One region of the Rossellomorea sp. NPDC077527 genome, then DNA from elsewhere that is predicted to be linked to it. Evidence: riboswitches for the same ligand, from Rfam matches in the RefSeq annotation. Region 1 holds a riboswitch; each other region holds the start of a gene.
What was found. Region 1 has a riboswitch for cobalamin ahead of ACIGG7_RS12080 (ribonucleoside-diphosphate reductase subunit alpha). Riboswitches for the same ligand answer to the same signal wherever they lie in the genome.
Positions count from the first base shown of each region.

Region 2: another riboswitch for cobalamin. It lies ahead of ACIGG7_RS04750 (acyl-CoA thioesterase); the one in region 1 lies ahead of ACIGG7_RS12080 (ribonucleoside-diphosphate reductase subunit alpha).
Region 3: another riboswitch for cobalamin. It lies ahead of metE (5-methyltetrahydropteroyltriglutamate--homocysteine S-methyltransferase); the one in region 1 lies ahead of ACIGG7_RS12080 (ribonucleoside-diphosphate reductase subunit alpha).

Region 1 is NZ_JBITVL010000003.1:432,950-436,227, forward strand. Features, by position in the region: gene ACIGG7_RS12080 (ribonucleoside-diphosphate reductase subunit alpha) at 1-1,461, opposite strand, end outside; cobalamin riboswitch at 1,603-1,783, opposite strand; gene ACIGG7_RS12085 (VOC family protein) at 1,937-2,347, opposite strand; gene ACIGG7_RS12090 (SurA N-terminal domain-containing protein) at 2,876-3,278, shown strand, end outside.
Region 2 is NZ_JBITVL010000001.1:931,201-934,478, forward strand. Features, by position in the region: gene ACIGG7_RS04740 (hypothetical protein) at 1-668, shown strand, start outside; gene ACIGG7_RS04745 (hypothetical protein) at 680-934, shown strand; gene ACIGG7_RS04750 (acyl-CoA thioesterase) at 966-1,439, opposite strand; cobalamin riboswitch at 1,592-1,781, opposite strand; gene ACIGG7_RS04755 (zinc ribbon domain-containing protein) at 1,863-2,117, shown strand; gene ACIGG7_RS04760 (AraC family transcriptional regulator) at 2,150-3,082, shown strand; gene ACIGG7_RS04765 (DUF1761 domain-containing protein) at 3,096-3,278, shown strand, end outside.
Region 3 is NZ_JBITVL010000002.1:897,052-900,329, forward strand. Features, by position in the region: gene metE (5-methyltetrahydropteroyltriglutamate--homocysteine S-methyltransferase) at 1-1,774, opposite strand, end outside; cobalamin riboswitch at 1,932-2,116, opposite strand; SAM riboswitch class I at 2,185-2,293, opposite strand; gene ACIGG7_RS09735 (hypothetical protein) at 2,389-2,586, opposite strand; gene thiC (phosphomethylpyrimidine synthase ThiC) at 2,564-3,278, opposite strand, start outside.

The DNA of each region.
Region 1 (3,278 bases):
ATCATCCATCAACGTCTTGGCTAAGGAAATAGAGGCAAGATTGCAGACAACATAATCCCCCGGTGACTTATAGGTGACAATTTTACCATCTTGAATCACTTCTTCTTCCATTACGGTCGCACTCATATTCTGGGCGATTTCCGTACACAGATTACTGCAATAAATCATTCCTTTATGAGAATTTGCATTCAGACGATTCACTGTATCCCGATAAAACATATATGGCGTTCCGGTTTCGAGCTGGGAAATCATAATCCGTTTAAAAATTTCAATGGCCGGCACCACTTCCCGCGAAAGTGACGTATGAGCTATACACTCCTGGTACTTCTCACGAAAAGATCCTTCTCCTTCTCTTTCGTCATAGTAATCCTCTAGGGAGTACCCCATGACTGTCTTCACTTCATGCGGGTCAAATAAATACCAGTCCCCTCTACTCTCAACTTGTTCCATAAACAAATCTGGTATAGAAACTCCTGTAAACAGGTCATGAGTCCTTTGCCTTTCATCCCCATTGTTTAACCGTGTATCAAGGAATGGAAAAATATCTTTATGCCATATATCCAGATAGACGGCAATCGCTCCTTGACGCTGCCCCAATTGATCGACGGAAACCGCTGTATTATTAAGCTGCTTCATCCAGGGAATAACGCCAGAGCTTACTCCTTTAAATCCTTTTATATCGCTGCCTCGGCTTCTTACTTTCCCTAGATAAATCCCAAGACCTCCCCCATTTTTACTCAAGGTAGAAACGTCTGTATTGCTGTCATAAATGCTTCTTAAATCATCTTCCACTGTATCGATGAAGCAACTGGATAGCTGGCCATGGCTCTTTCCAGCATTCGCAAAGGTTGGGGTTGCCACCGTCATATAAAGATTGGAGAGAGCCCAATAAGATTCTTCTATCAATCTGATCCTTTTTTCTTTTGGTTCATTCATCATGAGGGTCATGCTAATAATCATGAACCTCTCTTGAGGCAACTCAAGAACCATTCCGTCATGGGACTTGGTTAAGTATCTCTCGGTCAGAGTGACAATTCCTATGTAAGTAAAAAGAGAATCCCTTGTATCATCCAAGATCGAACCCAAATAGTCCAATTCCTCTTTGCTGTAAGAATCAAGCAGAGTCTTGGAATATAATTGTTTTGCGGTCAAATCTTTAACCAAATGATAGAATGATCCGTATAGTTCCCCTCCCCTTGATAAAGCAAGTTTCTCATATAAACTCTTGATATATAATGCTGCCGCCACGTAAGTCCAATCCGGCTCATGAGCCGTTATACGCTCAACTGCTGTCAAAATCATGAAATGATAGAGTCTTTCTTTGGTGAAGTCCGTCTGTTGATTTGCATATATTAAAATCTTTTCATTAAATTCCTTGAAATAAAGATCAGGAAACCGATTCTGCAGACTGTCCAATATCACTTCTACTTCTTTTTGTTGTTCATTTAACGTGATTGACATGAAAATTCCTCCCATTTTATAAAGTGGGGAAGGAGTAAAAAAAGCCCATCCTTCAAAAAGGATGGGCTTTAAATAGACGGAGATAGTAATAGACTTCTGCTATTTCAATCCTCGCTTTATCCTCCCAATTCCCGAAGAAGATAACACGTGATAAATACGGCAGGTCTCCTGGCTTGTGCTTCACTCTACTTTAAGGCCTTCCCATCTATTTGACAGTGGCAGTTTCCTTATTTCGTCGGCACATACAGTTGCGGGGACAGCTCCGGTCTCTCACCGGATTCCCTTTTAAGTCTTATTAGACACCTTATTCACAGGTTATAATCAATATATAGTTATCGAAATACAAAAGAACACAAAATGTTGTGTTATTCATTATCATATACGATTTAAAAATGAAAAACAAGAGGAATCTATTAAACATTTATTAGTATCACCCGTCAACGATACGGGAGTCAAGCATGAACGTTAACCTTATTTACACTTTAAAAGCTTTTTTGAACTTGGGACTCAATTCACTCCACACGTCAAATAAGTTTCCATCAGGGTCACTGAAAACGAAATTAAGTCCATTATGGCCTCTATCTTCAATCTCCCCTGTCACTACTCCCTGATGAAGCAAATGATCTCTCATTTCGTTCAAATCACTGATTCCATCCACTTCAAACGTTAAAGAAAAACGCTTATTTTGATACCTATCCTGAAAATTACTGCTTTCCCCCTCTAACGAACCGACCAAAAAGATGCTCTGATGAGCAAGATCTACGATCGCTTTATCCTCATCCTCGTAGTTCAGTTTTGCGTTTAACTTTTCCTGGTACCAGATACTTGCCTTCTGAACATCGCTCACTGGTATGTATGTCGTCCCCACTCTTACTAGTTGCTTCATAAACTCTCTCCTTTTATTTTACTTACACTTTTATCCTTTCTACAAAAGGAAGAAAATCCCTTCCCTTTGAATTATGCTTATAATTATTATTTTCCACGAAAAGAGCAGAAGGAGATGCGATTAAGACCTCAAATGAACACTGTTCCCCCCTCACCTTCCTATCTGTTGGTTGAGATAATACCCCGTTCTCTCTATAATTCAAATGGAAGGTTGTTTGACAGTATTCTTTGGTCCCCAATATTTTTTACAGGTTGTTTAAATGGAGGAATCTCGATTTAAACAACCTCTTTTTTTCATGCTAACATGTAATAATCTTTTAATGTCATCATTTTATATGGAGGTGGTTTCTTTTTTGTAATCGGATACATAACAGTCCCTCTAAGGGGTTAAGCTAGTTTCCCTGTGTTTCATCGTTATTACAATCAATACGTTTTAGCCTAAATACTTTCTTTTTATGGGTTTTTCATTTAAAATGCGCATTAAGTGATTTTTTTGGAAATCACACCTTAGTTCTGAAAGGAGTCTATTATGAAGAAACTATTAACGACTTTACTATTAGCATTATTAACAATTGGATTAGCCGCTTGCGGTTCGGACGAGGAGAGCCAAAAAGCTGACGATAAAGCGAAGACAGAAGCAACCGACAAAAAGGCTCAAGAAGAGCAAGCCAAGAAAATGGAAGAAATGCAAAAGAAAATGGATGAACAAAAGGTTGAAAAAGATAAGGTCGTAGCGATTGTCAACGACGAAAAAATCAAAGGTGAAGATTTCAACAACGTATTGAGTCAATCCCAAATGCAGTATCAACAAATGGGACAGGATCCGACAAGTAAAGATGCTGTTAAGAAGATTAAAGACCAGACCATCGACAGCCTGATCGGACAAACCCTTCTCATGCAACAGGCCGAAGAAAAGGGCTATAAAGCGACGG
Region 2 (3,278 bases), on a different contig from region 1:
TGATGAAAGGACTGGGAGAGTCTTTTCAGTACATCCCCCTCGTCATTATTGTGTTTGCGTTACTGGTTCCCTTAGAAGGTGCTTTTCATTCCGGGGTGCTTCCTTCCAACCGTTACTTCTTCATTCAAGTGATCGCGATTGCCGCTGTGACGATCCCCTCTCTCGGAATCTATTTAGGAGAAGAGATGAAACTCTTTATGAAGAGCGAATTCATTCAGGTGTCACGAACGATGGGGGCAGGAAGATTCCATCTTTTTAAGCAGCACCTGCTTCCACAGTTCAGAAGGCATTCGATAGTGCTATTTTCAGAACAGGTGTCCCAAACTCTGGCTTTACTTATTCAACTCGGCATTCTCCATATGTGTCTTGGCGGCTTGAAGATCGCTAACTTTGGCATCATGGAAAGTATCCCTGTATATTTTTCCGAAACGAACGAATGGGCAGCGACGATCGCCATCAACATTCAGCAGATCTTCCTGCGTCCGATGCTTGTCGTCGTCCCACTGACTTTATTCGCCATCTTGATCCTATGCGTGAACTCGATCAGTGCGACCCTTAGAAGATCTTTGATTGAAGGGGAAGGAACCAAGGTGAAGAACAAGGCAGGGGAGGAGCGTCGAGAGAAGGCTGTCTCGGTATCATCGGATCTATTTACTTTGAAACAGTAAGGAGAGATTGTATGAAGGAAAAACAAGGCGGAAAGGCCTTTCTGATTGTATCCGTACTTTTATTTGTGTTTGCGGGATTTGTTTCGATCTATACGGGATTTCAATCAGACTCTTACAAGCCTATATGGTTCCCCCTCATCCTTCTCGCTACCAACATTATGTATGTGGTCATCAACATAAAGGAGCGCCGTCGCTATTATACAATAGGCTTTAGCGTGATGACCGTTGCGGTTCTGATATACATCCTTTTTCCATACTTTATATAGAAAACACTCAGAAATAATCTGAGTGTTTTTTTTATAATATCAATGCACGGTTTTTTCTATGTTCTTTCCGAAGAGGTGCCGTCTTAAAAAGTCTCTTCTCTTCTTCCGACTGAGGGATGACCTTTGGCACCGGTTTCGGCTTACCATTCTCATCCACAGCGACCATTGTCAGAAATGATTCCGTCGTTAACGTTCTGACATTCGTCAGCAGATTGGTCGAGTACACCTTCACATATACTTCCATGGATGTTCTTCCTGTCGATGTAACATACCCCTCAAGGCTCAAAGCGTCGCCCACCGTGGCGGATGATAAAAAATCCACAGAGTCGATCGATGCTGTTACAACGACGGAATTTGAGTGCTTCATGGCCGATAACGCCGCGATTTCATCGATATAAGAGAGGACTTTCCCTCCAAAGATGGTTTGCATGTGATTGGTATCCGGCGGCAATACCAATCGGGTTTGTACGGTTCGTGAACGCTCCACAGAATAAGCTTGTTCCATTTTCTCATCTCCCTGATTGTATAATGTTGAAACAAAAAACATCTCCTTTGTGAAAAGAAGATGCAGCTACCCTGAGTGAGCGTCGGGGATCCTCTGATTCCCTGTTAGACGTTTCATTCGCGTAACACCCTCCTATCTCCCGTAGGAACTTTCGTGTTCTTCTCGAATTGGCAGGTCTCCTGGCTCAGCGTCTCCAATTCCATATTCCTTCCCATTTCACGTGAAACAGTGGATCCATATGAAACCTCAGCCTTACAGTGGCGGGACCGCGTTGGATTTTCACCAACTTCCCTTTTAAGAAAATGACCAACGATCATTTTCACCAACGAGCAATAATTAAATTGTGAACGTTTCTATTTTACCATACACCTTCCGTGAATGAGCATCCTCTATGGTAAAATGGTAAAAAGGAGATGGAGTGCTATGAAGAAATTCAATAAATGTCAAAGTTGTGGTATGCCTCTGAAAAAAGTAGAAGATCGAGGAACGGAAAAAAATTCAGAGGAAAGTGCCATGTATTGCAAGCATTGTTACCAACAAGGAGAATTTACTCAAAAGGATATCACGCTCGACGAAATGAAGGTCTTTGTGAAAAACAAATGCATTGAAATGGGCGTTCCTTCTTTCTTATCAGGGATGTTTGTGAGGAATATGCACAAGCTTGAGCGATGGAAGTAGGGAGATTTAAAAGGTACAGGTGAGGAATTGACATGACATATAGTGATCAACAGACGCAGATTGATAGAGTAATACAATACATAGATGAACATCTTACAGAGGATTTATCTTTAGAGCAGCTCGCCAAAGTCTCTACCTATTCACCCTTTCACTTCCAACGATTGTTCAAAGGGTTCATCGGCGAGACGCCAGCCGGCTATGTGAAAAGGCTTCGTTTGGAAAATGCCGCACATATGCTGATTTATGAGCCAAGGGTACCAGTAACAGAAGTTGCCTTGAATTGTGGGTTTTCTTCTTTATCTTATTTCACCTATTCGTTCAATGCCTATTTCAATACCAATCCAAAAAGCTGGAGGGAAGGTGCGTATTTAGAACGATTTCCAAGGGAATATCTGTATAGCAAGAAATCTAAACTTTCCAGCACAAATCCGAAAGCTTCCAGAGATCGAGAGACTTATAATGAGTTTAAATGGCTGGATCTTTCCAATGTGAAAGTCGCACAATTACCAGAGTGCTCCACCATCAACCGGTACCATACAGGATCCTACGTCAAAGGCATTCCTGCAACTTGGCAGGATCTTTACCATTGGGGGAATGCTAGGGATCTGTTGGACGATAGCCCGCTGATATTCGGAGTCCCTAAGAGTAACCCGTACATCACCCCGCCTGAAAAAAACAGGTATGAATGCCGTCTGGCCGTTAAAGATCGAGGTACCCTTGGTGAGGAACTTGGTCATTTTTCCGGAGGCAAGCATGTAATATATGAGTTTTCGGAGCCTGTCGATTATGAGGAAAGAGGCATGCTGATTGAATGCTACTCAGAACTTTATAGTTATTGGCTGCCCCAAAGCGGATTTAGGTATCTCGGGAATCCGGTTGAGCTTGTTGAAGTAGAGAGCATCGAAGGATCCCTCGATGTAAGGTGTGGCATTAAGGCGATCGCTCTGGCCATTGAACCCAAATAATGGAGGAATAAGGATGACCCTAGGTTTGAATTTGCCCGCGTTTCTAGCAGGGGCCGTGTTGTATATGATCTACGGAGGAGTTTATTACTCGATCCTTCTTGGAAAGAAAGATCAGGAAGGCACAGGACCGGTGAAATATGTAGTGGCTGTTTTGGTAGCGTTCATCAGTTCAGCCCTGATTGGAGTTCTCGTTCAA
Region 3 (3,278 bases), on a different contig from region 1:
GTATCCCCTGTTCTTCAAGTGATTCAATTTCTTTGCGCAGAGATCGGGCAATTTGGTTTGCCACTGTGTAGCGTGATAGGTCTTCCCTTACGAACGACCAGTTCAGAATGGTGATCGGCCCCGTTAACATCCCTTTGACGGGCTTGTCGGTTAACGACTGGGCATAGACCGTTTCATCCACTGTCATCGGTTTTATAAAGTTCACATCTCTATATATGATGGGTGGCTTCACACAACGCGATCCATAGGACTGGACCCACCCGAAAGTGGTGAACTGGAAGCCATCCAATTTCCCACCGAAAAACTCTACCATATCTGTCCGTTCAAACTCACCATGGACCAACACATCCAATCCGACTTCCTCCTGAATATCGATCCACCGCTTGATTTCTCCGCGTATGAATTGCCGATAGACGTCATCCCCAATCTCACCCTTGCGCCACTTCATTCTTTGTCTTCTTACTTCACTGGTCTGAGGAAAGCTCCCAATCGTAGTAGTAGGAAGAAGGGGGAGTTTGGGTTGTACTTTTCTACGAATGGAATAAGGGGAGATCCTCCTGACATTCGATGAACCTTCTTCAAGTACATCTCTGGTGCTGCCAGCTGATTCATGAAGGGCAGCAATGGAATTCACACTTTCTTCTAACTCTTTCTCAACAGTCCCCACTCCTTCTCCTAGCGCTTTCGCAAGGAGAGCCACTTCCTTCAATTTTTCATCAGCAAATGACATTCCCTTTTTAAGAACTTTATCTAACGCATCTTCCTGCCTCACAGTTACCGGTACGTGGAGCAAGCTGGATGCCGGCTGAATGATTAACCGGTCCTTCGCTACATAATCGGCCAATGAAGATACAAATGAATGGGCGTCAACAAGATTCCTTCTCCAAATATTCCGGCCGTCCACCACCCCGGCAGCGAGAATTTTATCTTCAGGAAACCCGTTCTTCCGCAGTGCCTCCCAATTCTCTCCCCGGTCATGAATAAAATCCATTCCGATCCCGTCCACAGGTATGGACGTCACCTCTTTATAGTGGTCCAAGCGATCAAAATAGGTTTGAAGGATCACCTTCACATGGGGAGCTGCTTGCTTTAATGTTCCATAGATTTCTTTAAAGCGTTCTACCTTTTGTTTGGAGATCGAGGTGCATAGAATCGGCTCGTCCATCTGCACCCATTCTACTCCCTCATCCTGTAATTCCTTTAAGACTTGAGCGTATAGAGGGACCAATTTTTCCACAAGTGCGCTTTCATCTTTTTCATCATACCCTTTAGACAATTTCACAAATGTGAATGGTCCAATGATCACAGGCTTCCCCTTGATACCAAGCTTTTCTTTCGCTTCCCGGTAAAAAGCCAACGGTCGATTTTCCACCAGCTCAGGTGCAGATCCGGAAAATTCCGGGACGATATAATGATAGTTGGTGTTAAACCATTTCGTCATTTCTGATGCTGGGGAATCCTTCGTCCCCCTTGCAATATCAAAATACGTATCCAGAGATACTTTCCCACCTTGATAGTCAAACCTTTCGGGAACGACTCCGAACATCACCGCAGTATCCAGTACATGATCATACAACGAGAAGTCTCCAAGCGGGATCAAATCCACTCCCTGATCCCTCTGTTTCTTCACATGCTCGAGACGAATGTTCTCCATTTGTTTCTCGAACGATTCTGCGTCCACCTTATGGGACCAATATTGTTCCAATACCTTTTTCCATTCACGATTTTCCCCTATTCTTGGATACCCTAAGTTCGAACTCATAACCTTACTCAATCATCACACTTCCCATCTGTTTAAAATGATTATCCTGTCCCAACAAAAAAATCTCTCTTCCAAATGAAAGAGAGATTCATACGCATACTTAACTAGAGTCGAGACCAACCGGTTTTCTCAACACGCATTCCTCACCCCTCTCTATATCCACGTAGAGCATAAGTGCATACAACAGGCAGGTCTCCTGACTCAGGATCGTCGCTTCTTACCCCTTCCCATTTCATATGAAATAGTGGTAGTGTGATAAGTTGCTCCCCATTACAGTGGCGGGACCGCGCCGGATTTTCACCGGTCTTCCCTCTTAGCTGAGTAAAACTCAGCACCTATTGCATTTGTCTATTTAATTGTCCTTATACTAGAAAAGCCCTCTCAATCAAAGAAAGAGAGGGCTTCATATTTAGTGGAATCCCCTCTTATTTTCCAAAGCCTGAGGCTTTGCAGGAATTAGCACCTTTTCAACAAAAATCGAACGGTTGCCGGGTTTCACAGGGCCAGTCCCTCCACCTCTCTACATAAGAGTTATACGCTTATATTTTTACTATTCGGAAATTAACATTTATCGTAGCACGGGAACGATCGGCTGTCAAAAGAAATTCTCACCCTTGTATGCTTTCCTAATAGTACGTACTTTCTGCATAGTGACATTTGATGCAGTTCCTGGCGGCTGGCGTTTCATAGAAGACATGCCTGCACTTTGCCTGAATTCCCTTCACTTCTTTCTCAAGCTCCATGATCCTCTCATGCAGAATCAACATTTCTTTCTTCAGCATGAGGATATGAGAGCCTTGATTATCGGTAGAGGTTTGATCCATTTTCAACGAACTCCTTCGCCTTTTCTTTCAACCCTTTTTCCCTCTCAGTCTGCGACTCTAGAGCGCCGTCTTTCATTCCCCTGATATCATGGGAGATTTTCATAGAACAAAACTTCGGTCCGCACATGGAACAGAAATGGGCGGTTTTTGCCCCTTCGGCAGGGAGGGTTTCATCATGATACTCCCTTGCCCGTTCAGGGTCCAGGGAGAGATTGAATTGATCATTCCATCTAAATTCGAATCGTGCTTTGGAAAGGGCGTTGTCCCTTATTTGTGCCCCTGGATGCCCCTTCGCTAAATCAGCCGCATGAGCGGCAATTTTGTACGCAATTACACCTTCCCGAACATCGTCTTTATTCGGCAGCCCCAGATGTTCTTTCGGTGTCACATAACACAGCATCGCGGTACCGAACCAGCCGATCATCGCTGCTCCAATGGCAGAAGTAATATGATCGTACCCCGGTGCAATATCGGTCGTTAATGGTCCCAATGTATAGAAAGGGGCTTCATGACAGATCTCCATTTGCTTATCCACGTTTTCTTTGATCATGTGCATCGGCACATGACCTGGCCCTTCAATCATCACCTGTACATCATGCTCCCAAGCGATTTGTGTTAACTCTCCCAATGTTTCAAGCTCAGCAAATTGTGCTTCATCATTCGCATCCGCGATTGATCCCGGCCTTAATCCA